2 regions of the Candidatus Defluviilinea gracilis genome follow, and region 2 is predicted to be linked to the other one. Evidence: riboswitches for the same ligand, from Rfam matches in the RefSeq annotation. Region 2 holds a riboswitch; the other holds the start of a gene.
The links. Region 2 has a riboswitch for cyclic di-GMP ahead of AC16KF_RS15260 (sortase, YLP family). Riboswitches for the same ligand answer to the same signal wherever they lie in the genome.
Positions count from the first base shown of each region.

Region 1: it holds a riboswitch for cyclic di-GMP, as region 2 does, so the genes downstream of both, AC16KF_RS11315 (immune inhibitor A domain-containing protein) here and AC16KF_RS15260 (sortase, YLP family) in region 2, are expected to answer to the same signal.

Region 1 is NZ_DBNHEF010000068.1:73,595-89,770, reverse strand. Features, by position in the region: gene AC16KF_RS11340 (GNAT family N-acetyltransferase) at 1-384, opposite strand, end outside; gene AC16KF_RS11335 (GNAT family N-acetyltransferase) at 406-984, opposite strand; gene AC16KF_RS11330 (response regulator) at 1,249-1,647, shown strand; gene AC16KF_RS11325 (hypothetical protein) at 1,736-2,773, opposite strand; gene AC16KF_RS11320 (hypothetical protein) at 2,987-3,496, shown strand; gene AC16KF_RS11315 (immune inhibitor A domain-containing protein) at 3,577-5,886, opposite strand; cyclic di-GMP riboswitch class I at 5,993-6,087, opposite strand; gene AC16KF_RS11310 (hypothetical protein) at 6,498-7,244, shown strand; gene AC16KF_RS11305 (M23 family metallopeptidase) at 7,269-7,970, shown strand; gene AC16KF_RS11300 (DinB family protein) at 8,152-8,619, shown strand; gene AC16KF_RS11295 (phosphatase PAP2 family protein) at 8,623-9,183, opposite strand; gene AC16KF_RS11290 (NTP transferase domain-containing protein) at 9,180-10,073, opposite strand; gene AC16KF_RS11285 (quinate 5-dehydrogenase) at 10,181-11,080, opposite strand; gene AC16KF_RS11280 (GAF domain-containing protein) at 11,077-14,478, opposite strand; gene AC16KF_RS11275 (SH3 domain-containing protein) at 14,558-15,310, opposite strand; gene AC16KF_RS11270 (WD40/YVTN/BNR-like repeat-containing protein) at 15,433-16,176, shown strand, end outside.
Region 2 is NZ_DBNHEF010000078.1:62,222-78,397, reverse strand. Features, by position in the region: gene AC16KF_RS15280 (ferredoxin reductase family protein) at 1-401, opposite strand, end outside; gene AC16KF_RS15275 (STAS domain-containing protein) at 536-946, opposite strand; gene AC16KF_RS15270 (ribonuclease H-like domain-containing protein) at 978-2,207, opposite strand; gene AC16KF_RS15265 (sortase) at 2,528-10,771, shown strand; gene AC16KF_RS15260 (sortase, YLP family) at 10,840-11,496, opposite strand; cyclic di-GMP riboswitch class I at 11,554-11,646, opposite strand; cyclic di-GMP riboswitch class I at 11,724-11,815, opposite strand; gene AC16KF_RS15255 (MFS transporter) at 12,041-13,468, shown strand; gene AC16KF_RS15250 (adenylate/guanylate cyclase domain-containing protein) at 13,520-16,176, shown strand, end outside.

The DNA of each region.
Region 1 (16,176 bases), on a different contig from region 2:
CGCTCCCAATTCCATGAACGCATAACGCACAGCCAGTTTCATCGCCTCTGTGCCGAAACCCCTGCCCCAATACTCGCGCTCGCCGATGCCGATACCAACCCACACTTCGCGGTGGATCAGGTCGCACCATAAAACGAAAAACCCGATCAGCTTATCGTCTTCCAATGCGCGGATCGAAAAATAGTACCGCTCAGGTTTGAAGCCATTCTCAGCGGCTTTCTCGACCCACTCTTTTACTTTGCGCGCCGAATACATCTCAGCCGGGTCGGCATCTGCCAACCGGTGGAATTCCGAATCGCGCTGCCAATTCGCCTGAATCTTCGAACGCGACTCGGGGTCTTCCGACGTTAAGCGGACAAGTTGCCCGCGAAATAGATCGTTCATCTTATTCTCCTTCGCTTCTTTCTACGGGGAAGCCTGCTTCGCCCATTCATCCTTCAACAAGCCCATCACCAACAAATCCCAACGGCGGGCATCGCGCTCCAGAGATTTTCTCCGGCGCACTTCTTCCACAAAGCCGAACTTTTTCGCCAGCGCCAGTCCCCCCTCGTTGTACTCCGGAATGTACGCAGTGACGCGGAACATGTTCAACTCCGAAAACGCAAAGCGGAGGAGCATTTGCGCCGCTTGTGCGCCGAATCCTTTGCGGCGGTCATCGGGCGCGCCAATGCCGAGGCGGATGGTGCAGTTCCCGTTCGCCCACTCGATACGGTGGATCATCGCTTTGCCGATCAAGCGGTCATCCTCCCGCGCGCGGATCATGAAGTGATAAAAGTCCTTATCGTCCTCCATATCCTTCTCGAGCTTTTCGTAACGCTTCTTCACGATCGCCGCCGACATGGGACGCGCCGGCTCGCTCTCGTACAAGCGCAAGAACGAAGCGTCATGCGTCCACTTGGATTCGACCTCGGGGTCTTTCTCAAAGTCAATGGGGCCGAAGCGAATATCTTTTCCTTCGAATAGTTGTGTAGCAATGCCAGACATGATTTTCTCCATTTCCCCTCTCCCACAGGGAGAGAGCCAGGGTGAGGGAAATAAAAACAGCCACGGGGACGCCGTGGCTGTCGAATACGTAAAAAGTATCCTAACGATGAGCAGGCGCAATCCCGGGTCGGGTAAATTCTTGTTGACCAACAGTGAACTTGCTGAAGAACATGGGTCGCGCCTCCTTCCTTGAAAATTTTGTACGGGCGCGAGTGTAACATGCCGGCAGATTCCCCGTCAAGACACTAGAAAGGCAAAATCTAAATGGTAGCCTGGAAAACCGACACAAATACAATTCCTCTCCACACCGTATTGATCGTTTCCGATCAGCAGAATTCAGTCGCGGCGTGGGATGCCCTCTTCAGCCAGCGGAATTGTATTGTGCTCAGCGAATCAAGCCCGCGATATGCGATTCAAGCCGCCCGTCTGGTTGCCCCGTCTCTTGTGTTGGTGGATATCCAACTTACGCGGGACGAGCGAGTCGAACTCCTTGGAGAGTTGCGCAAAGCCAGCCGCGGTCCTATTATCGTGCTTGTTTCGGCAAACACCGCCCAATTGGCGATCGAAGCCAACGAGTCGGCGGCAGATGAGTACCTGCTCAAACCGGTCAACCCGGCCGTGCTGGTTGTCAAAGCCATGGCATGGCTTGCTCAAGCCCGTTAGCATAAACAGGTATTACGCCTGGCGTTTCTCTCCCTCCTCCTTCTAAGTCCAACACTCCCGTGAACATTCACGGGAGTGTTGGATTCGATCATGGGTTGTTGATGTTGATCAACCCCTGTTGAAGTTTATCGAGCATGTCCTGCGCATCCTTTTGCTTTCCGGGGCTGAGCAGGTTGGGGTCCACGTCGCTCAGCCCCAAGGGAGATTGAACCGTGACGCCTCCCTGCCCCGCTACAAGTTGGGACCAGGCGTTTTGAATTGCCTGGATCACATCCGGCTGAATCGTCATCACCCAGCCGCCGGGGCGCTCGTCTGGGGTGGCTGTGCCGATGAGTAGCGCGCCGGTCGTGCCGATGTATGTCAGCAGGTCTGGGTCTGCCACATCCGGGTAAACGAAAAGCGTGTCCACCTCTCGTTGGAGGATGAGGTAATCGGCGTATGGACCATAGCGCGCGGGGTCTTCATCCGTCGGAATTTCCACGAACTGCGGGTAGCACGATTGCAGGTTTTCCACGAGGCAGAAGGAGGGGAAGAAGATCGGGCGGCATAATCCGCAATGAAACGCCATGCCGTTGCGAAAGGCAACTGCGGCTTGTTGCGCGTCGGCGTTCCCTTTGGGCATGATCATACCGATGCGATAATCTTCGGTGAGGAGCGCGGCAGTATAACCAGCCAGAAAGGCGGCGAGGCCGGTCTGACCTTCACCCCCCAACGCGCTGATGTTGCCGCCGGGCAGAATGCCCGGGATGTTGATCGAGAGGAATTGCACTTGTGGCGCGGCGGCGGCTAAAACCGCAATACCGGGATCGGGCGGAAGCGCAATCACGATCTTTAGCCCTGGTTCCGTTAGGTCTGCTTCTGTGATGGAATCACGCACCTGGAAGCGATATCCTGAACTTTGCGTAAGATCGTATACCGTAGTTTGGTAGAGGTTCGATGTTTCGGGGTCAAGGTTTGCCGGCAGGATGAGCACCGCCAGTGGAATGGTCGGTGTTGCGGTAAGAGTCGGCGGGATGACCGGTGTTTCTGAAGGCAGTGGTGTGGATGTAGCGGATGGCTCATTCGCTCCACAGGCATTCAGAAGGAAGATCAGCAGTAAAGCGGCTCTTTGGAAGATGTTTCGCACAAGGTCTCTCCGGTGTTGGAATGAACAGATTATACACGTTGCAATAAAAGGAATATGGTCGCGCAATAACGCCGGATACGAGAATGTCGGACTCTGCCAAATCGGGGTGAATTTTCGTACTACAATTCAAGGAACCTTCTCGCCTGACAAGACGTCGATTAATTGATCGACTGCTTGTCTTTTGAGCGAATCCCATTTAAAGGAGACAGTATCATGAAATACCGTTGGGTTCCATTGTTGATCGTCAACGTATTCTTGCTGGTGAGTTGCGGAGGAGGGAGCGCTGGCGAACCCGCCTTAGACGCGCCGCAGGAGCCGCAACCCGTCCCCACTCAAGAGGTTGCTTCAACTCCGGACAGCGTCCTTCCCCAACCGACCCCTCAAGAAAAAATCGACTTTTCCAACGCGCCGGTAGAGAAATTTGTCGGCATCGCGAAAAACGATCTTGCCCGCTCTTTGGGAATCACGGTCGAGCAAGTGGAGCTGGTAAACACCCAAGCCGTCACCTGGCTCAATTCCGCGTTGGGATGCCCCGCGCCCGGTAAAATGTATGCGCAAGGACAGGTGCCCGGTTATCGAATCGATTTGTCTGCCAATGGGCAGGAATATACGTATCACACCGATCTAAACGGCAATTTTGTGCTCTGCCCCGCCATAGATCAAGAAGAAGGTTTGCCAATCGGACCAACCACCGGACCGAATATTGGCGTACCGATCCCATAAGCGCATCAGGCTGATTAAGAAATTGCGCCCCGAATGAATTCATTCGGGGCGCAATCTTTAACTCTGAACTTGCTGTTATCTTACTTTGGCGCGACGAGCACGTATGCCCAGCCGTTCCATTCACTGACGACCGTGATGGTAACGCCAACGCCAGGCAACGGAACGCTCGACCAGCCGTTGTTGCCGATGGAGGAATCGGGAGCTTCCCAATACCCCAACGTATCGTCGAAGCGGGAATTACCCGGGTAGCCGCCATAGCACTTCTTGACGGAGTTGACGTTCAAACAAATCCGGTCGACACGGTTGACGCCGAATGTCGAGTCGAATGCCTGAACGCGCGGGCGCCATGCCGTTCCATCGGGGCGCAGCATCATATTGGAATGCGCGTCGACCGGCAGGTAGAAGCCGCCGCATGTGCCGGCAGAGCAATAGTCGCCGACGTTGTTATCCGCGAAGGAGTAGTCGAGATACCAGATCAACAAGCCGTCTTGATACGGATAGTGCTCAACCCAATTTCCCTTATTCGGATCATTGAGGAAGCCGAAGTTGTAGGGACCCGTCTTCAGAGACTTGTCGTACCCAATATACTTGCGGTATTCAGCGATGTAGTAGTTGGCGTAGGACTGCGTTACGGTGCCGTTTGTGAGCGAGAAACCGCTGTACGTCCAACCCGGATCGGTCTCGCCGCCATCGACAGGAAGACCGGTCACACTGATTTCATCCACCGAGAAGCCGGTCGTTGCGACAGCGCTGTCAGTCCAATAGCGGAATCCAAGGGTCACGGTCTGGCCGGCATACGCTGAAAGATCGGCGGTCAGATCCACCCATCCGCCGGATGCGCCGGTGATGCCTTCACCAAAGTTCTGACCATTCGGATCGTCATTTGTGGAAAGGTTGGTGGCTACGTTTGTGCCATTGACAGTGAGGTACGCGTAGTCCCATTCCGTCTCGATGTCATAATTCACTTTGGCAGAAAGAGACACAGCGCCGGCGGGCAAGGTCACATCGCGGGTCATGCTATTGTCGAGATCATTCCCAGCGCCGGAGAAATAGTAGTAACTTCCGGCAAAGGGATCGCCGATGAAGCTTTCCACTTCCTTGTCGGGCAAAAGCACGAGAAGCTGTTGCGGGTCGGCAGAGTTAAACTCAGCGGGACCCATCTTCAAGAAGGCTGTCTCGTCGTAGTTTACAACCGCGGCATTCGACCAGCCCAAGTACAGCTTTTCGTATGCGCTCATGTGAATCGGTTTGGTGCCGATACCGTCAGCCGCCTTGCCAGAAGCGCCATAGGAACCACTGGACATAAGAGTCCAGAAGCCCGTGGAGTTCTCAGCGCCGCCGGTGTTACCGGATGTATCGTAGAGATCGGGAAGTCCAAGGTCGTGCGCAAACTCGTGAGCAAATACGCCTACGCCACCGTTCTCAGGTTCAACCGTGTAATCCCCAATCCAGTAACTAGATCCGCCAACTTGAAGACCACCCAATTTATTAAACGCAGGTCCTGCGCTTCCCTGGAGGGTATAGTAGGCATACCAGCGGTGGCTCCAAATGGCATTGGTGCCTTGCGCGCCGCCACCGGTCTCCTCGCCCTCGCCAGCGTGAACAGCCTGGAAGTGGTCGATATAACCATCAGGTTCGTTGAAGTTGGCATCGCCATCGTAATCATAGCGATCCCAGACATCGAATTGACTCAGGTAGGCATCGATCTCGGCGGGGGTTTTGCCAGCGGCAATCTGGTTGTTATACCAGGTTGAGGCGGAATCGCGAATGAAAAGCCAGGTTGTCGCGCAGACAATGCTTCCGCAATAATTTGCGCCGTAGCGAGCCTCGTTATAAGGCACGGTGACCCAATCTTCCACGGTGCCGTTAACCGCATACCGGCCGGACGACTGCTCGATGTAGAAATTGCGCATCGAGTTGGCGCCTGGGGTGGTATCAAAAAGCATTTTGTTGTACATGCTTTGGCTGAAATCGGCTGTCCAGATCGTGGTGTTATCCACCGCGCGATCGGGCTCGGGAATTTCATTGTGAAGAGGTCCGGCTACATCGCCGTAGGAGGAGTGGATCTGAGTGCCGAACTGACCCAGCAGGGTCCAGATCGTATCTTCACCTTCACGCTCCAACTCGACATAGCGGTCTCTATAGAATGGGTAGACGTGTTCGCCCCCATCCAAATAAATACTACCATCCCCCGCCTTACCATGGAACTTCGCTTCCAAGCCCCTCAATGTGGCGGCGTATTGCCGTTCACCAAGCGGATGCGGCGCATTATCGACATCCGAGCCGAGCATCGGGTCGGCTGGAACGGGAGGCGCCGCGCTTGCGATAGGGACGACTGCGATCACTAAAAGCGCCGCAATCATTGTTACATGAAACCACTTTGCTTTCATAACTATTACTCCTCTTATAGTTTGACTTGCAGACTGTGGATTGAATTGTGACTTATTCGATATGGAAAAGGAGACACCTCCTTAATTAAATATCCGCCATACATACAATGGCGGTCTGGCGGTCTTCCAACTCCTACGCAGAAAGGTGGAAGATCCATGACTTTGCGTCCCCACCTCACGGTGGGTTTGCCTTTTTGACAGATTAATAATAAATTAACTCATTGCAAAAAGCAAGTAATGTGTAACCTTTTGCTCGGATGAAATGATGCCCATAAGTCATAGCAATCTTTTATTCTGGAGCGCCTCCAAATGCGCGGAGATTTTGAGATACTTCTCTTTGCATTCTCAGCGCTTCATGAAAGTTCAGGAAACAGTTCGATTTGCCGGGTTACCGGCATTGACGCGGCGCCACAACGCCAGAATTCGGCTTCATGGTCGACGAGGGGGATCGCATTTGGATTTTTTGTCCGCTAATCCTTCTCGGAAAAATTCGCGCAGGTTGGCGAAGAGTAGCGGATTCGCAGACAAAGCGTCATGTTGCGAACATGGAGATTTTCTAATGCGATTGCCCCGCGTGGTCGACTGGGGATCCATTCGGTATAATGCCGCATATGGTCAAACGACTGATCGACAACCTTGACATCATCATCCCGATTGGGATCGCCATACTGTCCATCGTCGGGATGCTCTCTGTCGTATTAATTTTTTTCCTCGGAAAACCGCAGGCGGAAATTTCAGCCGAAGCAACGGCGACGCCTTTTCAATTCCTGTTCCTTGGAACTCTCACTTCGACTAAAGAGCCTACCTCAGCCACCCAACTCCAGAAGGATAAAACCCCCACAATCCCTACACTGCCTACTATCGAAACGAGGCAATCCTCAGACCAGACAATTACGCCTTCGCCTCAACCGCGCTCCGTTTCAGCAGGAACACTTACATCAACATCCGCATCACCTATTACTTTCACGCCGGGCGGGGTTGGCACGCCCACAACTAATGCGACAACATCCTCCGCGATCAAAATTGACGATTTCGACGATTTCATTCTTTACGACGGCGGGTGGATCAGCGAAACAGTCGACGCGGCATATGAAGAAACCCTTTCCATCTCCATCCTCATCGACGACACGGCAACCTTTACTTTCACGGGAACTCAATTCATCATTGGGTATGTGGCAGACCCCCAGTTGGGAACCATGACCATCGCCATCGATGGGAATACTCAAACCCTTAACCAATCCACTGGGTCAGAATGGTCATCCCCCAAATTATCACCGGGCGAACATTCCGTTACCCTCACCCACGCCTCCGGTGAAATTATCTATCTCGATTACATCACCATACTGGGTTCGCCTTGACGCCCAAAGGTATAATTCGACCTTATGTCTAAACGCTTCTTGATCATCTCCATCCTCCTCGCGGCATTGGTCACGGCGATCGCAACCGCCTACTTCATATACCGACCCAATGCCGAACGAGTGATCAAATTCCGCGCATGGATGGACAACCCCGCTTCGCATCCCAAGTGGAAGCTGACGGCCGGTTCCCAATGCGGGCCCGCCCCTTTCCTCTTCCCCACCGACGGGTTTGCCGGCTTCCTATGGGGCGATTCCTTTGGGATTCGTCACACCCACCAAGGCATCGATATCTTCGGCGGGACCGAGGTGGGCATTACGCGCGTGATTTCGGCATACCCCGGCTACCTCACGCGCCTGCCGGAGTGGAAATCTGCCGTGATCGTGCGCGTGCCCAGTGACCCGCTGAACCCCGGCGCGCAGATCTGGCTTTACTACACCCACATGGCTGATCGTTTCGGCAATTCTTTCATTGCGGAAGAATTTCCCGCCGGCGTTTCCGAAATCCCTGTGGAGGCTGGGACATTCCTCGGCTATCAGGGTGATTACTCCGGCGACCCGAACAACCCCGTTGGCATCCACTTGCATTTTTCGATCGTGGAAGACGATGGGACGGGGCAATTTAAAAATGAAATTGAGATCGAAAACACGCTGGACCCGTCGCCCTATTTGGGGTTGCCGTTGAACGCCAAAGAAAACCCCGATCAGGCGCCGGTGTGCGGTTCGTGATTTTTCTTCACAGTGCGGTTGCTCGCCGGAACGCGGCGCATCGAATATATTCAGGATGTGGAATCAGCCTGCTCATGCCGAATCAGATTGAACTGGGGAGTGAAGCGGTTTGTGCGTCCAATATAAAACAGCCGAGGGTATCGTCGGAACCATGTTCGCGTCGTTGGAGGAATGAGGAATAATGAAGGAACTTTTTGATTATCGGGAAAAACTTCTTGCGCGCCTGCTCGAGGCGGCTAAGCAATTCCGCAGTGAATGTCTTGCGGTGAAGGATCCCTTCGCCCCATTGCTGGAAGGCGGCTGGAACGCGCATCAAACTGCCGCGCACATACGCGATGTGGACGCGCAGGCGTATGGCTTGCGAGCGCGCCGCGCGGCGTTGGAGGATAACCCCGAGTTTCAAAATTTTGACGGGGACGCGTATGCCGCGGAGCATTACAACGCGAACGAATCACTGGCAGGCTTGTTGAATGGATTTGTAGCGAGCGTGGAAGCGCTGGTTGAATTTTTGCGGCAACTCCCATCTGCCGCATGGGCGCGCGAATCGCGTCACGTAGAATTAGGGAATGGTTTTACTTTGCAGACCTGGGTGGAACGCGATCTCGCGCACATTGAGGAACATTTGGCGAGTCTGATGAACGGGAAATGACTTTTACCACAGTGGGAAACCGATGAAGCGGAAGAGGGACAGGAAGAACGGTTCGTACATTTGCAAGCCGACCAGGGCGACGATCGCCCCCAACACCGCGCCGGCGAGGATATCCGAAACATAATGCACGCCCATTGCCACGCGAGCCAACGCGACCAATGGCGCCCACAGCCATAAGAGTATGGCAAGCCAGGCGGGACCAAACCACGCGGCGACAACCGCGATGAAGAACGAACGCGCCGCATGCCCGGATGGGAATGAATGCGGATCGGTGTTTCGATAGATGCTTCCCCACTCGCCCTCAGGGCGGCTCCTGCGCACAGTGAATTTGATTCCCATCACCAGCGCCGCCAGCCCCCCGATGCCGACGAACTGAATGACCGCCCATTCTTTCCAAAACGAATTGCCCAATGACCATAAGATTGCCATGGCGATCCACCAAAACCATGAATCGCCGGAGTGCGCGAAGAAGACTGCTACAGCGCGCAATGCGCCTGGCTTTTCAGCCACGCGCATTTGATCGGAAAGACGGGCATCCCTTTCAAGGATGGTTCGGAGGCTCATGCGCGCTTGGCTTTGGGCTTGAGCCGCGCGGTTTTTGAGACAGTCGTCTTCTTCTTGGGCGCGGCGGGTTTCTTTTTCGTTGTTCTCTTCGCCATGGTCCGCGCCTTTGAGGCGGCTTTGCGTTGGGTCTTCGCCAGGTCGGCGCGCAGGAGTTCGAGTTGATGCGGCTTGTCCACATCCATTGCGGCTTCGGCGTAGGGCCAGATGATGGCTCGCCCTTTGATGCCGATGCGCTCGCTGATCCGTCGAACGGCGTCTTCGATGGTGAGTTGTCGCATGAAGAGGGAGAGTAGCAAACCCAGCCCCAGTTTGCTCGCCTGTTTGAGCGGGCTTTTCCGCGCGCCGAGCAGGTCTTCCCAGGTATCCAAATGTTCGGTCGCCATACGGACGTGAGTCACGTTGACGTCTGCGCCGCATACTTCCATATTTTTGAGTTTGGTGTAGGTGCGGTTCGAGCCGGGGAAGCGCGCTTCCATCACATCTTTCAGGCAAATGCCATAATACAGATCGTCTTGCGTTTCCATGGCGGTCTCCACGAGCCAGTCCACCATGTGCGCTTTGAGCGCGGGGATGTCGGAGGACACGATCAGCACGTATTTGCTTTTCTTATCCAACTCAACCGATTTGTTGATGCCTGCCACGATGTTGGAGAGCATGCGTCCCTGGTTGGTGAGGAAATGCAGCGGTTTCTTGCATGTCAGCTCGTTTTTAGGTGAAAGCCCCACAAGGATGACGTTCTTGACGCGTTGCGATTCGCTGAGCGCGTCGAGCACCCATTGCACCATGGGTTTGCCGGCAATATCCACAAGCGCTTTGGCATCGCCCTTCAGGTAGGTGTAGAGCGGGTCTTCCGGGTTGGGTATACCGCCCGCGATCACGACTGCATCCATAAATTCTCCTCCGATTTGCGATTTTGAATTTACGCAGAACGTCCCGAAGGTTCTCGTGAATCAGGTTGGGTTTTTACCAAAACCTTCGGAACGGCGCGTAACATCAGTTAGTTCAATTTTTGTAACTGCGGTTCCAAGCCTAGCTGGTCGATGAGGGCGTTCAATTCGTCGTTCGTCAAGACGCGCCCTTTGCCCGCCACAGCAATGAGCGCCGCTTCGAGCATGTTGGCGCCAAAGGAGCGCCCTTCGATATTGAGCGTGGTGGTGACGAGATATTTCACGCCGCGTTTTTTGAGGAATTCCACATCGGCGGGCGTGGTGGTATTGGTGACGATGATCTTCCCGCGCATGTCTTCCGGCATGTGTTGTTTGACGTATAGAAAATCGCCGCCGGTGACGGTGTTGCCCTGGTAATAGGTTTCGTATTTGGGCGTGACCTTTTCCTGTTTTTCGCCGGTTGGGTAGAGCATACTGAGGGGCATGCGCCCGACGACCGGCATGAGTAGTTTTGCGGTGGTTTTGAGCGCGCTCATGGTGTGAATGGCGAGGGGAATATCCAGGCCGAACATCAGGTCGCCGAAAACGCATTGGTAGCCGGCGTTGATGAATGATTCGGTCATGCCATAGCGGGTGATGCCAGCCACGAGGAAAGCCGTTTTGGGTTGGATCTCGTCGCCGACCTTCTTTTCGAGCCATTGCATGACGCGCGCTTCGAGAGTGTCTTTCACCCCGCTTCCATCCACGTAGGGCGTGCGTTTCACATCCCGCACGAGTTTGAGCGCGCCGTGGAGGGGATAAAACTTCCAGGGGGTGTGCACGCCGAGGTCGATGCCGCCCACGCCGAACGCGTCCACAGTACCGTCCATGTCGCGGAACATTTGACGCGCTTTGTCTTCGTTGCCATCTGTGCCGATGCGTTCGATACGAACGGTTTCGCCCAGCAGGCTAATCTCGACGGTTTTGTTACGGGTGGCTGAACCCAGGCTGATACTGACGGCGCGCTTCATGGAGAGTCCTCCTCAGGATGAGATGACTGATTATAGTCTGAATCAGTTGTCCCCTGCGCGGGAAGCGTGAAGTAAAACGTCGAGCCGTTGCCCGGTTGCGATTCCACCCAGATCTCACCGCCGTGAAATTCGACGATCCGTTTGACGAGGGCAAGGCCGATGCCAGTGCCGTCTGATTTGGGGTCGAGTTTGTTGAATAAGCCGAAGATGCGTTCGTGATGCTCGGGCTCGATTCCCATGCCGTTATCGCGCACAAAAAAAATGGGCATGCCATGTTGCCAACCCGCCACCCCGATCTCGATGATGGGCGTCGGTTGTTCGCCCATGAATTTTGCGGCGTTCCCGACCAGGTTTTGAACGACTTCGAAGATGCGCTGACGATCGCCTTGCGCGTTGGGCAGGTTGTTTTGCGCGCGCACCTCCACCCCGCGTTGATGGATCTGCCCGTGCGATAAGTTCAACACATCAGCCACCAGTTGCTGCATATTGACCAGCGTCGGTTCGTTCATGAGCCTGCCCACTCTCGAAAGTTCGAGCAGGTCGTTGAGTAACTGTTGCATTTTGTCGGTCGCATCCACAATGCGCTGGATGTCGGCTTCCAATCGTTCGGTGTTCCCGGTGAGGGCGTCTTGCTTGAGGTAGCCGAGAAAGCCTCGAATGGTGAAGAGCGGAGATTTGAGATCGTGCGATACGGTGTAGGTGAACCGTTCGAGTTCGGCGTTTTTCGATTCCAATTCGCTGATCAGTTTTCTGCGCTGGTGGAGTTCGCGCTGGAGGGCGGTTTCGTCCAGTTGCCGTTTGATGGCTGTGCCGAGAATATTCCCCGCGACCAGCAACGCGTCGATCTCTGTATTGGTCCATTCTCGCTCGTTGTCCACATCGTCGAATCCGATGGCGCCCCACCATGTGCCAGCCACAAACACCGGAAAGTCCAGGAGCGCTTTCATCCCGCGCCCAAGCAAGGCGTTCATTTGGGTTGCAGTGAGGCGTTTGGCATCGCCAATATAGGGTTGCCCCGCGATCATGGCTTCATACCAATTTTCAAAACCAATTTCGCGCACGGGAATGTTTTGGTATGCCGGGATATGAAGGCCGCTCGATAGCGGAGGCGCGGCCCATTCAAATTGCATCGAAGTGACCAGGGTGCCGTCTGGTAGTTCATGGTTTTCGAACACAAAGACATGGGAGGCATTGACCGTGACGCCCAATTTTTCGAGAACGGCATCGATCTCGTTCCGCCAGTCGGACGATTTCAGGAACCGGTTCGCCGCATCGGCGACCGCTTCGAGGATCGATTCACGGTGACGCAATCTGGCTTCGATTTGTTTCCGTTCCACCAACTCTTTTTGCAGGGCGCGCTCGTCCGCTTGGCGGCGGATGGCGTTACTCAGCAAATTAGCCACCACGCGCAGCGTATCCACTTCAAAATGAGTCCATTCGCGCGCGTTGTCGTAGACGTCGAAACCGACTGTGCCCCACCAGCGCCCTTCCACCACGAGAGGCACTTCTGCATGGGCTTTCATGCCGATATTTTCAAAACGGGGTTTATCTGCGGGCGAATAGGTATTCAAATTACCGGCGTAGGCTTCACCGCGTTGCAGGTGTTCGTTGGCGCTACCCGGCAGAATCTGGATGATATGCGCCTCAGTGTATGAACCGTAATCGGTTGCGGTGGGGAATCCCGGGGCGGTCCATTCGCGGAACAACTTTGCCCGCTCCAAGCCATCGGGACCGGTGAAGTTTTCAAATAAGTAGGCATGCGTGGCATTCATTGCCCTGCCCAGCCGCTCCAAGACAACTTCGATCACATCCTTCCAATTGGAAGAAGTAAGGAACTGTTCGGCGGCAAACATCACCGCTTCGAGCACAAATTCGCGTTGGCGAAGGTTCACTTCGATCAGAGTCCGTTCAGATAACTCAGTTTGCAAATTGGAAAACAAGCGGGAGTTTTCGAGGGCAATACCGATATGCTCGCCCAAGGTCGAGATTAATTTGAAGTCGGCTTCTGTTAATTTCACTCCTTGCGTGCTTTCCACGTTGAGTATCCCCACAAAGGTTCCCTGATCGAATAGCGGTATGCAAATTTCAGAGATGACGCCTTCCACCGCCTGCCGGTACAAGGAATTTGTGGAGACATCCTCAATAAATTCGGGAACGCCAGTCCGCGCGACCTTGCCGATCACGCCTTCCTCGAGGGTAATGGTTGTATAGGGAGTCTCATACCCCACCTGATGTTGCATGATCAATACCCCATCTTGTAGTAAATACAGGCTGACCTGTGTGTACCCGAATGATTCGGCGATCGATTCGACAACATTGAAGATCACCCCGCGTCGATCGATCGATTGCGCCATGGCATTGCGCACCCGGCCGATCAGGGCAAGTTCCTGCGCCTGTTTTTTAGCGGTTTCATAAAGCAGACGATACCGCTGTTCCTCCTCGATCAATGCCCGCTCGGCGCGCTGACGCTCCAATAATTCGGATTGCAAGTCGGAAAACAAACGGGAATTTTCAAGCGCAATGGCAACTTGATCGGCAAAAATGACCGCCAGTTCGGCATGGTGGCGCGTAAATTGATTCGTCTCGCATCCATCCAGGGCGATCACTCCGAAAATTTCCCCGCGCGCCTTCAGCGGTATCGCCAGCCATGAATGAATGTAATTATGCGGCGGGATTTGAAAATCCTTCATTTGGTTCTGCACATCGAGTTTCAACAAATAAGGAACAGCGCCCTTCAAAATCGGAAGGACGGCATTATCATCGTCGATCTCAAACTTATAGTTCCCAACCAGCAACTCGGCAGGCAGGTTCCGCCCCGCGATAAATTTTTGCTCGCGCCCATCGATCCTCCAAATCGACGCGCTATCGTATGGCACGACCCGTTTAATTTGATCGAGGATCTTCTCGATGATTTCCGAAAACTCCAGCGAGCCGACGATGCCCGCCAAACTTTCACGCAGGGTTTCCGATTCTTGATTCTTAACCTCCAACTCGTGGATCAAGTTTTCATCATCATATTCAAGATGCTGGGGCAAGGTTGTAGCGCGGAAAATCAGGAGCGCCGACGCCTCGGAATATGCCGCGATGCGCATTTCATATCCGCGAGGCTCCGGCGCGCCGGGTAATTGAAAGTCCAATGGGCGGGCAAGTTTGTCATCCAACACAAGGCGAACAGCAGACAAGGCGGCTGAACAAACTTGGGGCGGCAAAAAATCACGGAGGTTTCCTCCCACGCGTTGCGCCTCATCAAAAGGCGGTTGCGCATTTCGAGCGGGGAGGCATGCCAGCACCTCGCCGTCTGCGGAAACTTCAAGGAGCGTATCCGGCAACACGCGCAACAGATCGCGATGGTGTTCCGCCAGCAGAGACTCTTGAACCGTTTTCTTTTTTGATTTCATGAGTTTGATGCGCGCAAAAAGGCGCAGTCAGCATTATAGTGGAATCCCGCCAGAATCGCTTCCCAATTTCGTTGAAATATCAGGGAGCGCAAATAGCCTTGAAGGGTTCCCGGGTCGTCACAATATTCGGCTCCAGCGTTTGGACGATCATGGCGTAATCTCTCGCGCTTCGCACCTGATAAAAATCCTGCGCGCGTTTTACGCCTCCCTCCTCAAACTGGATGGACATCTCCTGCGATGTATCGCCCGTGCTTTCCTCCTTCCACATCCAAACCACATTGGACGGACCGTATGCCGCGATCTCCACAGTGATGGTGACCAGGCGGGGGAACGAGTCGCATGCCACGTTCATCGCCGCCGGGTCGATGCTCACGAGTACGGCTGATACAGTGACCGGAGGCGCTGTCGCCACTGGCACCGCCTCGGTGTTGCCCTCCGTATCGGTGAAGTCGGAGGACAGCCAGCAGATTGTCGATGGATCGCTCGGGTTCCGAACCTGCCACCATGCAAGGTCGGGGCTTTTACCGATCACTTCGGCAAATTTCCCGGGGTTCAGTTCTCCCACAACCGAATAGGCAATGCCCGGACCAAAGCGGCAATTCACGATGTGCTCCTTGGGATAGGCAACCACAAGCCTTAGGGACAATGTCGGCGTGGGGGTGGGCAATGCGTAGGTTAGGAAGGTTTCGATCGGGACGATCGAAGGCGTGGAATTGTCCGCAGGCGGCGTATCCGGTTTCAATGGAGGAAGAGGCGTTTGTGTCCCCGATGGTAAATTGCACGAAGCGGAAATCAACATGAGAACGGCGGCGTATCCTATTATTCTCCTCATTCATCCTCCTTTGTGTCATCATCTTAGCGCGAGAAAAATGCGACCGCAATAGGTCTTATGGTCTGGCAGGAATGTGATACAATGGTTTTAGAACATTTTTTCTGTTTTGAAAGGAAGCCCACATGAGCAAACGAGTCCTGATATTGGTTGGAACGACCAAGGGCGGGTTTATTTTCGAGAGCGATGAGAAACGCAAGAAATGGGAGATGAGCGACATTCTGTTCAAAGGTTGGAATGTGATGCACATGCAAATGGACCCGCGCGACCAGCGGCTGTACGCGGCGACGAGTCACTTTGTATATGGTCCAACCATCCATCACTCGGACGACCTCGGCAACACGTGGACGCAAGCGAAGGAGTCGCCTGCCCTGTCGCGAGGGTCGAAGTCGGGCAGACCAGCCAGCACGATGGATGAAGCGTTCATTTCCGAAGGCGGCGAGAGCATCAAAGAAAAACCTGAGAAGATGATCAAAGTATGGAATATCAAGCCCGGGCGCGCGAGCGAGCCGAATGTGTTGTATGCGGGGGCGCAACCCGCTTCGTTGTTTGTGTCGAAAGATCGCGGCGATACGTGGACTTTGAATGAAAGTCTGTACGATCATCCTCAACGCGGAGAATGGGGACCGGGCGCGGGCGGGTTGACCCTGCACACGATTCTGCTCGACCCAACAAACGATCAGCGCATGTACATTGCCGTGTCAGCCGCAGGATGTTATCGCACCGACGATGGCGGCGTGACGTGGAAACCGTATAACAAAAATGTGCGCGCCGATTTTATGCCCGATAAATATCCGGAGTTCGGTCAATGCGTGCATAAAATGACGATGCACCCGGCAACGCCGAATGTGTTGTATCAGCAAAATCAC
Region 2 (16,176 bases):
TTCAAAAACGGGACGCGCGGCGCAAGACTGACCAGCGCGATGGAAACGATCCCTGTGAAAGCGATCACACCCAGATAGTTGCCCAACGCCCAGCCGCTCAACGAGATGGGCACGGTCAACACATGGACAAAGATCAACAGCAGGGCGGCGGTCGAAGTGTGGCGATGCGTCACATACATCTTGTCCAGCCCGCCGAAATATTTTTCCGCCCACTTGGGGCGCGTGGAGAGGAACAACGACACCGACATCAACACAATGTTGACCGAGCCGATGATTTCACCGGCGTACTGACGGATGAAATTCTCCTGTCCATTATCGTCAGGCGGAAATACCAGCCAGACGATCACTGTGAGAAGAATCAGAAAGATCACGAACCAGTTGCCAAGAGTTCCGCGCTTCATTCGACGCTCCCGAAATTACAAGTTGATCATGCCGAGCCCGAACGCGCGCGCGGCTGGCGGTGAATTCCATACCGCATGGGAATATTTCCCGTTAAATCAAAACGACGTGGGAACTTCCACATCGCTTGTATTGCCTAGAACGACTTCACAGCCTCGTCGAGGCTTTTATGGATCTCGAACACATTATCGAACCCGACCATCTCCAAAACGCTTGTGATCTGTTCAATGGGGTTCAACAATTTGATATGTTGCTGTTTGCCGGCTTCCCTGGTCTTTCCCATCGAGCGATATGCCGACCAGCCCGCCTCGGTATCCGGCAATGGCTCGCCGCGCACCATCAGCGCAATGCTGTGGATTGCCACCAAACCCGCGCTCGAGATATACGTTAGACTGCTCATATCCACCAAAAAATCACGGGCGCCGGCAGCGTACAACTCCTTCGCCTTGTCGATCACCTGCTGAAAATTCTGACCATCCACCTCGCCGCTCAACCCCACGATGGTCACTTCCACACGGCTCGTTTGTTTCGAAACGACGATCTCCATGGCTCCTCCTTCAAAGCAGAGAATACGCCCATTATAAACCGTCTTTGCGCTCCAAACGCGCCAACCGATGAGCAATTTCATCCAGCCAGTGTTTGCGCTCGTAGGCTGGCAAGTCGGCGCGTTCTGCCTGCTTGCGCGCCGACACCGTCCACTTAAGCGCGGCTTTCACATCGCGCGTTTTATGTTCATAATACTTCGCCAGTTCGATATGTGCGTAGATATGACCCGCCTGCGCCGCTTTTTTCCACAAGCGCGCCGCCTCCTCATACCCGCCGCGCTTCTTTTGCAGGATGGACAACCGCTTCACCGCCACGTGGAAATCTATCTCGCCCATAGGCGACTCAAGCCCACGCTCGTACAAACGCGCGGCTTCCTCCACGCGACCGAGATCCTCGAACAATTTGCCAAGCGCGATAAAATCCAACCCGTGTTGCACATTGCCATCGTACGGATTCTCCAGCATATCATTCATATGCGCAAGCAATGCCGCCATCGCCGCCACATCCATGGCGTTGTGATAGAACACCCCTGCCAGTGGAGTCGCGTCGCCGGTGCGCAGATAATCGAAATACAACCAGGGGATCTCGTGCCCGGGCGTTTCCTCGCTCGAACGTCTCAGCCCCAGCACATGCTCTTCGAGGTATTTCAATGCGCGCGATTCAAGCCGGTCACGCCACAACCGCCGCGCAAGAGGCAATAAATCCACGTGGGAATATCCATTGAACGGGCAAGGCGTATCGTGTAACGCGTATCTTGTCTTGAGCAACGGCGCATCGAAGGCTTTGCCGTTGAACGTCACCAACGCTTCGCACGGCGCGAGGAAATTCGCCAGTCCTTCGAGCAATGCCGCTTCTTCGGCAGGATCGCGCATGAAGAATTGCCGCAACACGAATTGACCTTCCATGAAGCGAGCCACACCGATGAGAAATGCGTATGTGCCGGTCCCGCCGGAGAGACCCGAGGTTTCCGTATCGAGAAAGGCAAATTTGGAGACTGGAAGACTGGCGACTTTTACATCATTTGCCCACTGAGAAACTAAAGAAAGAGGGAAAGAGGAAAGAAGAGCCGAATTGCCGTAATGATGGTTTTGAGGAAAGGTTTGCTCTGTGGTGAACACCTCTCCGCGCGGAGTGGAGAGAAAACTACCCCGCACGATCGAGTCGATGGTGGGCGAATCAGGCTTCCCTGGAGGAAGAGGCGAGATTCCCTTCTTCACGCCGAGCGACTTGAGTTTATCCGCAAGAGAGGGCTTGGAGTTCATTCGATCCTTACGCGCGATTATAACCAGAGCCACCCGAGTTCTCGTGATAAACGTCCTGCAGAAAATGTAACTTTTTGTAACGTTTCCACGAGTACTCCGTCGTAAAATAACAAAGCTGTAATGTATCCATAAGTACTATTCAGCAGATTATAAGCTGTCAGGTAGGGGAGAGATTGGGTTGGTCTACGCTACAGAAGGCCGGGATAGCGAGACCGGACAGCAATTTGGGTGGCAATTGAAGCGCGTTGTTGGGATTCCCGTAAAAACGGCAGTGTTTTTTCGCGTCTTTCCCAACCATTCTCATTCCTTGTGAGGAAAAAATGAATATTTCGTCCTTCGCCCCAAAGAAGTTGTATGTACATTTTTTTGCCGCGGTCTTGGCGGTTCTCTTGGTATTGAGCGCCGCCACACCCGCCCCGGTTCGCGCGGCGGATACAGGTTTGCAAAGCCCCACATCCTGTACCGGCTGGACCAACCCCGCAAATGCGTTGTCCTCCAACAACGTGTACGCTACCACCGCCGGCGGAAATAACCAGTTGGTTTGCGCGTTCAACCTTCCGGCAATTCCGGCTGGCGCTGTGATCAATGGGATCGAAGTATCCATTGAGGGTATGTCAAGCGGATCGCGCGAGGCGGATGTGGACCTCTCATGGAATGCGGGCGGGAACTTTACCGGCGGCGACCCCAGCACCACCTTCGGCGGAACCGAAACAACATTCACGCTTGGAGGCGCGGCAAACACTTGGGGAAGAGCCTGGGCAGTGGGAGATTTTACAGCCGCAAATTTCAGAGTACGCCTCACATCAACGGGTTTTCCAACCTCTGGAACCATTTCTCTTGATCTCGTTCGCGTGAGAGTTACCTATAGTTTCGGCACGACCACCACTGTCGTTTCCGATATTAATCCATCCGTTGCGGGTCAAACGGTGACGTTCACCGCCACGGTTACATCAACCAGCGGCGCTCCCACTGGAACAGTCAACTTCCGTAACGGCGTGACCGTGATCGGCACCGGAACACTCGACGGCAGCGGGGTGGCTACATTCAGCACCAATACATTAACGGTTGGCTCGCACAATATTACCGCTGTTTATGTTGGGGATGCCAATTTTGGAACGAGCACATCCGCCATCCTTGTGCAGAATGTCAATCAGGCGCCGACGATCACATCCGCGAATAACACAACGTTCTTGGTGGGAACAGCCGGCAATTTCACAGTAGCCACCACCGGCTTCCCTGCGCCAACGTTTACTCTAAGCGGCGACCCCTTGCCGAGCGGAGTAACCTTCAATACCAATACCGGTGTCTTTGGCGGCGCGCCCGCATCGGGCACGGTTGGCGTGTATAACTTCTTAATTACCGCCACCAACGGCATTAGTCCTGATGCGACCCAGAACTTTACGCTGACGATCATCAAGGGCAATCAGACAATCAACTTCCCCGCAATCTCCAGCCCGCGGGCATATGGCTCGACCTTTGTGATCAATCCGACGGCGTCTTCTGGTTTGCCCGTCACCGTAGTGGCAAGCGGCGTATGCACGCTCGCGGGAAATACCGTCACGATGACAAGCGGAACAGGGACTTGCACCCTGACCGCCTCACAAGCGGGCAACGATGACTACAACCCCGCGCCGGATGTGGTCCGCACTGTTGCGGCATCGCGAGCAACGACAACGGTTTCTGTCGACCCGGCGCCGCATACCGCCGCCAACCCGAGTCAGTCGTTTTACAGCCATCCGATGACGTTCACGGTGACCGTCTCCTCTGCGGCTGGGACGCCAACCGGCACGGTTACATTGACCGGTGGCAACCCTGCGCAAAATATCACCGCCACGCTCGATGCCGCCGGCGTTGCCTTGATCACCACCAGCAATTTGAATGTGATCACATTCCTTGGAGCCCCTGTTCCGCATGGGCTGACGGTCAGCTACAGCGGGGATGCCAACTTCAATACGGATTCGGAAGCGGTCTCTCACACCATTCTGCCTGCCCCAACCCAGGTGAATGTTACCTCCGATGTAAATCCCTCCGCCGAAGGCCAGATGGTGGTCTTTACGGTAACCGTCACTCCAACGGCGCCGGGCACTGGCATTCCGGCTGGGTCCGTCACCTTATGGGACGGTTCAACACAAATTGGCTCAGCAACCATTTTGAGCGGCGGAGTCGCCACATTCAACATCAGCACGCTGACATTCGGCTCGCACAACATCTCGGCGCGCTTCGTCAATAGCAACGATAACTATGCCACCAGCAATAACACTTCAAACCCGTATGTTCAAAATGTCCGGCGTTTCACCACTGCAACGCTGACATCCGATAACAACCCGTCCATTTATGGGCAGAACGTCACGTTTACCGCCACCATCACCTCCGGCTCGCCGGGTGTGATCACAGGCTCAGTGACCTTCTACAACGGCGCAACTGTCATCGGCACAGACAACACAATCGTCGGCGGGGAAGCAACCCTAACGATCAACTCGCTCGTGGTGGGAACCCACCCCATCACCGCGGTTTATAGCGGCGACGGAACATTCGCCACCAGCACAACAAACATCGTGAGCCAGGTGGTGAATAAAGCCACCTTGACCGTGACCGCAGATCCGCAGACCATCACCTACGGCGATGCCGACCCGGTCTTCACCTTCCAGTACAGCGGATTCGTGCTCGGCGATGACGCGGCGGATATCGACACGCCTCCCACATGCGATGCGCCGACTCCCCACGTCAATGCCGGCGTGTATAACGGGATCATCGATTGTTCCGGCGGCTTGGATGATAACTATGATTTCACATACGTGGATGGAACCCTGACGGTCCTGCAAAAAGCATTGACGATCACCGCCGACAATCAGGGCAAGATCTACGGAACCACATTCACTTTCGCCGGAACCGAGTTCACCACCACTGGCTTGATCTTCACCGATTCGGTTTCGAGCGTCACGTTGACCAGCGCCGGAGCGCCCGCCGCCGCGCCGGCTGGGACCTATCCGATCGTTCCGAGCGCGGCTGTCGGCACAGGGCTGTCAAACTATGCCATCACGTATGTCAACGGCACAATGACCGTTGGCACGAACGTGTTGACCATTACCGCAGACGACCAAACCAAGACCTATGGCGATGTATTCACGTTTAATGGCACAGAGTTTAGCGTGGTCGGTCTCCAGCCCGGCGACAGCGTCACCAGTGTGACTCTCACCAGCGCAGGCGCTCCTTCCGCGGCTGTCGTTGGCACGTATCCCATCACGCCCAGCGCCGCAGTGGGAACCGGCTTGAGCAACTATGTGATCGTGTATAGCGACGGGCAAATGGATGTCAATCAGCGCAGTCTGACATTCAACCCCAATGCGCAAACAAAAGTCTACGGAAGCGTGTTCAGCGCCTACACCGGCGCGTTCACAGGCTTGCGCGCAGGCGACAACATCACCCCGATCTACGACAGTCTCGGCGCGCCCGCCACAGCCATTGTCGACGTGTACGGAATCACTGTCACACTGGACGATCCCGATGGGAAGTTGGGCAACTACATCGTCACGATCGACCCGGCGCCCGCCGCCACATTAACCGTCACCCAGCGCGCGCTCTCTGTCACACCGGACGATCAAACCAAAGTGTACGGCGAAGTGTTCACCGCGTTCACCGGCGTTATTTCGGGCATCCAAAATGGAGATAATATCACCGCCACTTACAACAGCGCTGGCGCGCCTGCCACTGCGGATGTAGGGATTTATACGATCACCGCCGCGTTGAATGACCCCGACGGCATGTTGAGCAACTACAACATCACCCTCAACACCGGCACACTCACTGTAACGCGACGAAACCTGACCGCAATCTCGGACAGCCAAAGCAAACTCTATGGCGAAGTGTTCACCGCGTTCACCGGCTCTTTCATCGGTATCCAGAACGGCGATAACATAACCGCCGTTTACAACAGCCTCGGCGCGCCCGCCACCGCCCCGTTCGGTTCGTATCCCATCACCATCACCTTGGTCGATCCTGATAACAAACTGGGCAACTACACAGTCACACAAAACATCGGCACCCTCACGGTCAATCGCCGCGACCTGAGTTTCGTGCCCGACGATCAATCGAAGATCTATGGCGATACATTCAGCGCCTTCACCGGCGCGGTTACCGGCTTGCAAAACGGCGATGCCATCACGCCGATCTACTCGAGCCCTGGCGCAATTGCCACTGCCCCGGTGGGAACTTACCCGATCACAATTACACTGAGCGACCCCACGAATAAACTAGGCAACTATAACTTCACCATCGGAACTGCCACATTGACCGTGACCCAACGCGACCTCATCGTTACCCCCGACGATCAGACCAAACAATACGGCACATGGTTCATTGCGTTCACTGGCGCCATCACCGGCATTCAAAACGGCGACAACATCACCGCCAATTATGCCAGCGCCGGTTCGCCGCCCTCCGCCGCCGTTGGCACCTACCCGATCACCGCCACCTTGAACGACCCCACCGGGAAACTTGGCAACTACAACGTAACCTTGAACACCGGCACGCTAACCGTTACCTCCTCCGTATTGACCGTCACCGCCAATAACCAGACCATCACGTATGGAAATCCCGACCCGACTTTCACCTTCACCTACACAGGATTCGCCTCCGGTGACGGACCGGGCGTAATCAACACGCCTCCGACCTGTAGTGTGTCTGGTCCTCACACCGACGTGGGTACCTACCCCATCGTTTGTTCCGGCGGCTCCGACGACGCGTACACGTTTGTCTATGTGGATGGAACTCTCACGGTCCAACCGCGCGCGCTCATCGTCACACCGACCGACAAAACGAAGGTCTATGGCGATGTATTTACCGCATTCACCGGATTGATCACCGGCATTCAATTTGGCGACAACATCACAGCCACCTACGCCAGCGTCGGCGCGCCGGCCACCGCAAATGTTGGCGATTACCCGATCACAGCCACCTTGAACGACCCCGACAACAAACTCGGCAACTACACCGTAACGCTCAACACAGGCACACTATCTGTGACGCCGCGCGCCCTCACCGTCACGCCAGCCGATAAGACGAAAATCTACGGCGCGGTTTTCACCGCATTCACTGGAACGATCACAGGCGTTCAAGCAGGCGATACGATCACCGTCACCTATGACAGCCCCGGTGCGCCGGCCACAGCCGCCATCGGTGATTACCCGATCAACGCCACGCTCAACGATCCGGGGAACCGTCTACCCAACTACACGGTGACTCTGAACATCGGCACGTTAAGCGTCACCCCGCGCGCGCTGGTCGTCACGCCGGACAATAAGTCCAAAGTATTCGGCACTGTGTTCACCGCATTCACCGGCACGATCACCGGCATTCAAAACGGCGATAACATCACCGCAACCTACGCCAGCCCCGGCGCGCCAGCCGCGGCGCCGGTGGGAACGTATCCCATCACCGCGACGTTGAACGACCCAGACAATAGACTGCCGAATTACACCATCACGCTCAACACAGGCACGCTGTCGGTGGGCTTATCCATTCTCACCATCTCAGCCAACGATCAGAGCATTGTGTATGGAAGCCCAGACCCGGTCTTCACCTTCACCTATTCAGGCTTCGTCAATGGAGACACCCCGGCAGTCGTCGATACGCCGCCAACTTGTCAAGTTGCCGTTCCGCATAACAACGTAGGCGCTTTCCCGATCACCTGCTCCGGCGGAATCGACGATAACTATGTCTTTGCATACACACCCGGCACATTGACGGTCACACCGCGCGCCCTCACCGTCACCCCGGATGACAAGACAAAGGTCTATGGCGATACGTTTACCGCCTTCACCGGCCTGATCAGCGGCATTCAAGGCGGCGATATCATCACCGCCAATTACGCCAGCGCCGGCGCCATAGCCACCGCGGGAATTGGATCGTATCCGATCACGGCAACTCTCAATGACCCCGGTGGGCGGCTTGGGAACTACACTGTCACCTTGAATACCGGCACACTCACCGTAAATACCCGAGGGCTGGTTGTTACCCCGACGGACGCAAGCAAGGTCTACGGATCGGTGTTCAACGCCTTTACCGGCGCGATCGTGGGCATTCAGAATGGCGACCCGATCACGGCAACTTACACAAGCCCCGGCTCGCCGGCAACCGCCATTGTGGGAGCCTATCCGATCACAGCCACATTGAACGCGCCGGCCGGCGTACTCAACAACTACACCGTCACATCCAACACGGGCACGCTCACCGTGACTCAACGCGACCTGACCGTGACGCCCGCAGATAAATCCAAAGTGTACGGAACGGTCTTCACGGCGTTTACCGGCACGATCACCGGCATTCAAAACAGCGATCCGATCACCGTCACCTACGCCAGCGCGGGGGCGCCCGCCGCGGCGGCAGTGGGTGATTATCCGATCACCGCCACATTGAACGACCCGAGCGGCCGGCTCCCGAACTACAACGTAATTCTTGGAACGGGCACGCTCAGCGTCACGCTGGCAACCACATTGACCGGCGTCACATCCGACAACAACCCGGCGGGCGTGGGCGATCTTGTCACTTTCACCGCCACCGTCACCTCCAGCGCGGGAACGCCCACCGGCACCGTCACGTTCTACGATGGCGCAAACTCAATGGGCACCGTGACCCTGGCAGGCGGGGTGGCGACCATCAGTACCAACACGTTGAACGCGGGTTCGCATACCATCACTGCGGTGTATAGCGGTGATGCCAACTTTGCCGGCAGCACTTCCGCGCCGTATGTTCAGGGTGTGGGACAAACAGTCTCGAACACCGTTGTCACCTCGAACGCGAATCCCTCCGTTCTGGGTCAAGCGGTTACATTCAACGCGATTGTTACCGCATCGACCGGCGTTCCAACCGGCACAGTAACATTCAACGATGGCGCGACGGTCTTGGGAACTGGCGCATTGAACGCCGGTGTAGCGACCTTCACAACAAACGCTCTCACCTCCGGGTCGCACAACATTACCGCTTCCTATGGCGGAGACGCCGACTTCTTCGGGAGCGTATCCGCTGTGCTCACGCAGATCGTCATCCCGAACACGACCATCGACACTACGCCGCCCGACCCAGATAACGACCTGACCCCGATATTCACGTTCAGCAGTACCAGCGCCACAGGCACTTTCGTCTGCCGCATCGACGGCGCGCCTTTCGCCCCGTGCAACTCCGGCAATTCGTTTGGTCCGCTTGTCGCGGGGAATCACACCTTTGAAGTCGCCGCGGTGGATACCTTCGGGAACACCGACCCGACGCCCGCATTGTACGTTTGGACGATCGACACCTCCACACCAGACACCGATATCGATTCATCCCCGCCCGCCGTCACAAACAGCGTGGACGCGGCGTTCGCCTTCTCCAGTCCATCACCAGACACCGCCAGTTTTGAATGCCAGCTAGATGGCGGCGGTTTCGCCGCATGTACAAGCCCGCAAAATTATCTAGCGCTGGCAGGCGGACCTCACATCTTTGAAGTGCGCGCGATCGACGATGCCGGCAACCCAGACCCCACCCCCGCATCGTACAACTGGATGGTCGACCTCGGCTACCCAACCGTGATCGGGAGCGAGCCCGCCAACAACGGCGTAACGGGACGCAACACCACGAGAATAACGGTGAATTTCAGCAAAGACGTGAATCAGGTTAGCAACACAGATCTCGGGTCTGCCACGAACCCTGCCAACTACCTCTTGGTGGATGATGGTCCCAACGAAACCTTCGATACCGTTTCATGCGCGGGCGGTTTGATTGCCGATGATGTACTCATCCCGATCGCCATCCCCACGTATAGCAATGGCACGGGAGCGGGTCCGTTCATCGCCACCTTTGTCATCAATGGTGGGATCGGTCTCACGGACGGCAATTATCGACTGTTCGTATGCGGAACGACTTCCATCCTGGATGTGGCTGGCAACGAATTAAACGACGGACTCAACGATACGGCGATCACCTTCACCGTCGTGCCGCGCGTTCCCGGCGGTGACGGAGACGGCGACGGTAATGGACGCGGCAATAACTCAAACCTGGGATCCGGATTCCTTATCCCTGTGACGGGCTTCGCGCCGGGGAAGATTACCATACTTCCGGAGCAACCCGCAGATCAGCAATACGCCGCCACCGACGTTTGGATGGAAATCCCGCGCCTCAAAATAAAGATCCCGATCGTGGGCATTCCGCAAACAAAGAACGGATGGGACGTGTCATGGCTTGGAAACAAAGGCGGTTGGCTCAACGGTTCGGCATTCCCCGGCTGGGATGGCAACTCGGTCATTACCGGTCACGTATGGGATGCGAACAACAACCCCGGTCCGTTCGCCAACCTCGTCAACCTGCAATACGGAGACAAGATCAAGATCCACGCATTCGGTCAGGTTTACACATTCGAAGTAACCGCCAGCGCCCTGATCCTGCCGAGCAACACAAAAGCCGCGTTGAAACATGAAGAAACACCCTGGTTGACCCTCCTCACCTGCGAAAACTACATCGCAGAGACCGACACCTACACCCACCGCCGCATGGTGCGAGCTGTGCTGGTAAGCGTCACGCCGGAAAAGTAAAGATCATTTCACGAATCAGAAAAGCCGCTCAACATTGGGCGGCTTTTCTGATTCATGGAACATTGAGGTCACAAACCATTTGCTTCCCAAAGTTCCTCATATTCCGCTTTAGGGATGGCGATCACAAACAGCCTGCCCCAGGTCGAAATACCGTCTTTTTCGATGCAGGTCTGAAAGGTGACGTATCCATCGCTCACGAAGACGCGCTTGAACATCTGGTTGACCGTGAGGGTTTCATCGCGGTCCAAATTCTGAAAGGAACTGTAGGGACTGTTGGGTTGTAATGCCTGATATTGCAGGATCTCATACACAACAAAAGTTTCCACCTTGCTGTCGCCGTATACGATCCGCACTTCATCGCCGGCTTCCAGGTTGAAGAAGGATTCACCGGCGAGGTAATTGTGAGCCACCAGCCCTACCGTGCCATACCCTGCCGCCATACGGAATTGAGTGACGCGGTCCTCCTTACTCGAAAGAAAGCCCGGGTTATCGAGCGGTTGCTGCGCCACGCGATACGCCATCACATTCGGAACATAGACGCCGCGCACTACATTTTCCTCCCCGGTGTGAACGGATTGAACAAACTCTGAAAAATTGGGTAGCGCGGCGGCGTCTTGTTTCTTCATTGCCAGCGCGGGCATCGCATTCAGCAAAAGCGATGCGGCGAGGCTGAGCAGAATACCGGCTCGCGTGAGCCAGCGTATATGTTTTTGAGTGAGCGCCATTCGAAACCTCCGTTTCGATAAAAGCGCTCAACAGCAACCTAATGGTTAGGTAATGTTTTCGGCAACCTGGCAATCGTAGCCACACTCGCATGTGACCGTAGACCCATGGCTTTGCGTCCCCGCCTTTCGGCGGGTTTGCCTTTATCGAACAAATTGAATTTGACCCGATACAAAGCGAGCCGGGCAAAGGACTGCCAGGCTCGCGGAAATAAACAAAGCGTTATTTCTTCGGCAACCTGGCGATCATGGTCGCGCGATGCGCGACGGTAGATCCATGGCTTTGCGTCCCCATCTTTCGACGGGTTTGCCCTTATCGGATTTTGTTAATCGCAGTATAGCAGAAGGTTACAGATTTTCACTTTGCATTTCGGTTATAACGGCTTACAGGAGTGCAATGGGGGCGGGCGAAAACAAGTAAACAGGTAGACAGGTACACACGTAAACAAGTGGTTCTTGTATACGTGTTTCCGTGTCTACTTGTCTACGTAACTCCGTGTCTACCTGTATACATCCCTCCGTGCTACACTTGCATCCTCAAATTCAGATGAACAACAACTCAAATCAGCGGCTCCCAATGTGGATCAAATTGCTCTATGGCTCAGGTGATTGGGGCATCTCGAGCATCGGCATGATGCGCTCGATCTTCCTCGCCATCTATCTCACCGATGTGGTCGGGCTGGAACCGCGTCTGGCTTCTTTCGGCGCGCTGGTCGGCATCGTCTGGGACGCGGTGAACGATCCCATCATCGGCATCCTCAGCGACCGCTTGCAATCGCGCTGGGGCAGGCGGCGTCCGTTTTTGCTGTGGTTCGCCATTCCCTTCGGCTTGAGTTTCGTCATTCTTTGGTCTGCGCCAAATTGGGATAACCAGATCGCGTTGTTGATCTATGTGACTCTCTCCTTCATGATCTCCGACACGTTGACGACTCTCGTCTCGGTCCCGTTTCTTTCGCTGACCCCCGAACTGACCCCCGATTACGACGAACGCACCAGCCTGACGAGTTTCCGATCGTTCTTCCAACTGGTCGGCGCGCTTGCCATGGTCATCGCCGCGCCGACAATTATTGACATGGTGATCGAGGCGGGCGGCTCGCAACAACAGGGATTTATGACCGTGGGCGCATTATTCGGCGCGGTCGGCGCGATTCCCCTGCTGTTGATCGGGCTTCTGCTCCGGGAAACTTCCACGCCCGAACAGCAAGAATCCCTGCCCTTTCGAGAAACATTACGCGCCGCATGGAAGAACATCCCGTTTCGCTATGCGGTCGGCATCCACATGCTGAACTGGTCGGCAGTGGATATGGTGGCTGTGGTTTTTCCATACTTTTTACTTTATTGGGTGGCGAACGGAAACTTGCTGGCATCTGTCAAATTTTTGGGCATTGACCTGGCATACGAATCCGCGTTCTTCGGCATCCTCATGTTGGTGTGCATCCTGTTCGTGCCGATTTGGTTATGGATCTCAAAGATCCGCAACAAGCAGGAAGCGTACGCGATCGGTATGATCCTCTGGGTGGTCGTCACATTTCTTATCTATTTGATTCAACCGGGCAACACGATGGAATTATTCACGCTCTCCGCCCTCGCAGGGATCGGCATCTCAGCCGCGTACACATTGCCCGACGCGATGTTCGCCGACGTGATCGAATGGGATGAACTGCGGACCGGCAGGCGGCAGGAGGGAATCTTCTACGGCATCCGCACGCTCATCCGCAAGTTGACCGGGGCGCTTGTCCTCTTTTTGACTCTGCAGGCATTGGGCTGGTCGGGCTATGTTTCTCCTCCTGAGGGCGCGCTTCAATTCACGCAAAGCGACTCGGCATTGCGCATGATCCGCTTATTGGTTTCACCCTTCGGGGCGATCATGCTTTCAGGGACGATCATCCTCGCATGGCTATTCCCACTCTCGCGCGAGAAGCATCATCGCATTCAGGAGTTGTTGGAAAAAAGGCGAGCAAAAGTATCCGAATAACAGACCCAATATGAAAACTGGTGGGAGGCAAATCAACCGAGTTGACCTATAATGAGTCAAACGGAAAACTTGATGGTAGACATTCCCTCCGGCACCGTCACGTTCCTCTTCACTGATATCGAAGGTTCGACCAAACTCGCGCAGGCGCATCCTGACAGGTGGGAGTCGCTACGTGAGAAACATCACGCCATGTTGAAGGAAGCCATTGAATCGAAGCGCGGTCATATCTTCCAAATCATCGGCGATTCATTTTGCGTGGCATTTCATACAGCGGGCGACGCGCTTCGCGCGGCGATAGATGGTCAGCGCGCGCTTTCACGGATGAACGATGACGGCGGAAGGACGAATTCATCATTCATCCTTCATAATTCATCCTTGCTCTTAAAAGTCCGCATGGGGATTCACACGGGCGAAGCCGAAGCGCGCAACGGAGAATATCGCGGCTATCTCACGCTCAGCATGATCCAGCGCGTGATGTCGGCGGGGCATGGCGGGCAGATCTTGTTATCGGGCGCGAGCGAGATTCTCCTGCGCGGACAACTGCCAGCGGAGGTGTCCCTGCGAGACATGGGCGAACGCAAACTCAAAGACATTCCCCAGCCCGCGCGAATCTTTCAAGTCGTCGCGCCTGATTTGCAAAGCGATTTCCCCGCCTTGCGCGCGCTGGATGTTTTCCCGAACAACATCCCCACACAACTCACAAGTTTCATCGGGCGCGAAAAAGAAATGCTCGAAGCGACTCAAATGTTGCAGCAATCGCGTTTGCTCACGCTCACTGGTTCGGGCGGAACGGGCAAAACAAGACTTTCATTACAAGCGGCATCCAGCCTCCTTGAACAATTCAAAGACGGCGTGTGGCTCATCGAACTCGCGCCCATCTCTGAGCCTGCGCTGGTTCCGAACACGGTGGCGAATGTTCTTCGTCTGCGCGTGGAGGATTCGCGTCCGCTGATGGATGTAGTGATGGATTGGCTGCGCGACAAAGAAGCCCTGCTGATTCTCGATAACTGCGAGCATCTCATTGACGCCTGCGCGCAATTTGCGAACACGGTTTTGCAGAACTGCCGCGGCGCGCGCATCCTTGCCACCAGCCGCGAGGCGTTGGGCATCGCGGGCGAGGTCGCCTATCGCGTGCCGTCCCTGCCGACGCCGAATGAGGCGACGGATATCAAACATCTTGAAACGTTCGACTCGGTGAAGTTATTCGTCCAACGCGCGACTCTGACCCTGCCGACGTTTCAACTCACGGATGCGAACGCCTCATTGGTCGCCCAAATCTGCTCCCGCCTCGACGGCATTCCCCTCGCTTTAGAGTTAGCCGCGGCGCGCGTCAGGGCGCTTTCGGTGGAACAAATCGCCGAACGATTGGACGACCGCTTCCGTTTATTGACGGGCGGGAGTCGCGCCGCGTTGCCGCGCCAGCAGACGTTGCGCGCGTTGATAGACTGGAGTTACCAACTCCTCAGCGAAGAGGAACGTCTCTTGTTCAGACGGCTGGCGGTCTTCGTCGGCGGGTGGACGCTCGACGCCGCCGAATCAGTTTGCGGTGAGGAGCGCATCGTCCCCGCAGGGGGAAGCGGGTTGGACATCCTGGAGTTGATGACTCGTCTCGTGGATAAATCTCTCATCAACGTCGAGCATAGCGGAAGCGAATCCCGTTACCGCCGACTCGAAACCATCCGACAATATGCGCGCGAGAAATTGTTCGAGACCGATGAAGTCGCTTCACTGCGCGACGCGCATCTTGCCTATTTTGCTGGGCTTGCCGAACGCGCCGAACACGGCTTGCAGGGACGCGCGCAAAAGCAATGGCTGGCGCGGCTCGAAGCGGAACACGATAACCTGCGCGGTGCGTTGGAGTGGTCGCTTAAGTCTCAACCTGAAACGGGTTTGCGGATCGCGGTGGCGCTCAGGGAATTTTGGGATACGCATGGACATTTGACGGAGGCGCGCAAGTGGCTGGGAATTTTTATGGATGCGACGAAGGAACTTCCGCCGACATCGTTACGCGTGAAAGCGCTCTTTGCGAGAGCGTTGTTCGCTTCGCGTCAGGGCGATGCGGAGGGATGGAAAACGCATCAAGACGAAGGTTTTGCGCTTGCCGAGTCGCTTGAGGATGCGCGGGGCATCGCGCAGGGGCTTGTGTCGCAGGGACTCTTCAAGGAGTATTTCGAGAACGATCTCGAAGCGGCTGAATCGTTTTACCGCCGCGCATTGGAATACGGACGTAAACTGAACGAAAAACTTCTCATCGGTCAGTTATTGGGACCGCTGGCTGGATGCTCGCTCAAACGGTACGAGTATGCGCGCGCGGAGGAAATCTATCGCGAGAGTCTGTCGTTGTTCCGCGAGGCGGAAAACACAAAAGAGATCGCGGGCGCGTATGGAAACCTGGCTGAGGTGGCGTTAGCGCGGCGCGACGATGAATCGGCGCGCGCCTCCGCGGAGGAAAGCCTGGCGTTGTATCGTGACTTGGACGACAAGCACGGCGTCGCTACTGCTTTGCAGACGTTGAGCATCGCATCCCATAATCAGGGCGACGTTCAGCAGGCGCAGATGGCGGCGGAGCAGGGCGTGATGTTGTTTCGTCAACTGGGAGACCGTATTTGTTTGGGTTTGACTCTCTCGGTGTGGGCGCGGCATGTTCTCGGCGGAAGTGACGCGGCGCGCGCAGAGGAAATCGTTCAGGAGGCGATGAAGGTTTTACA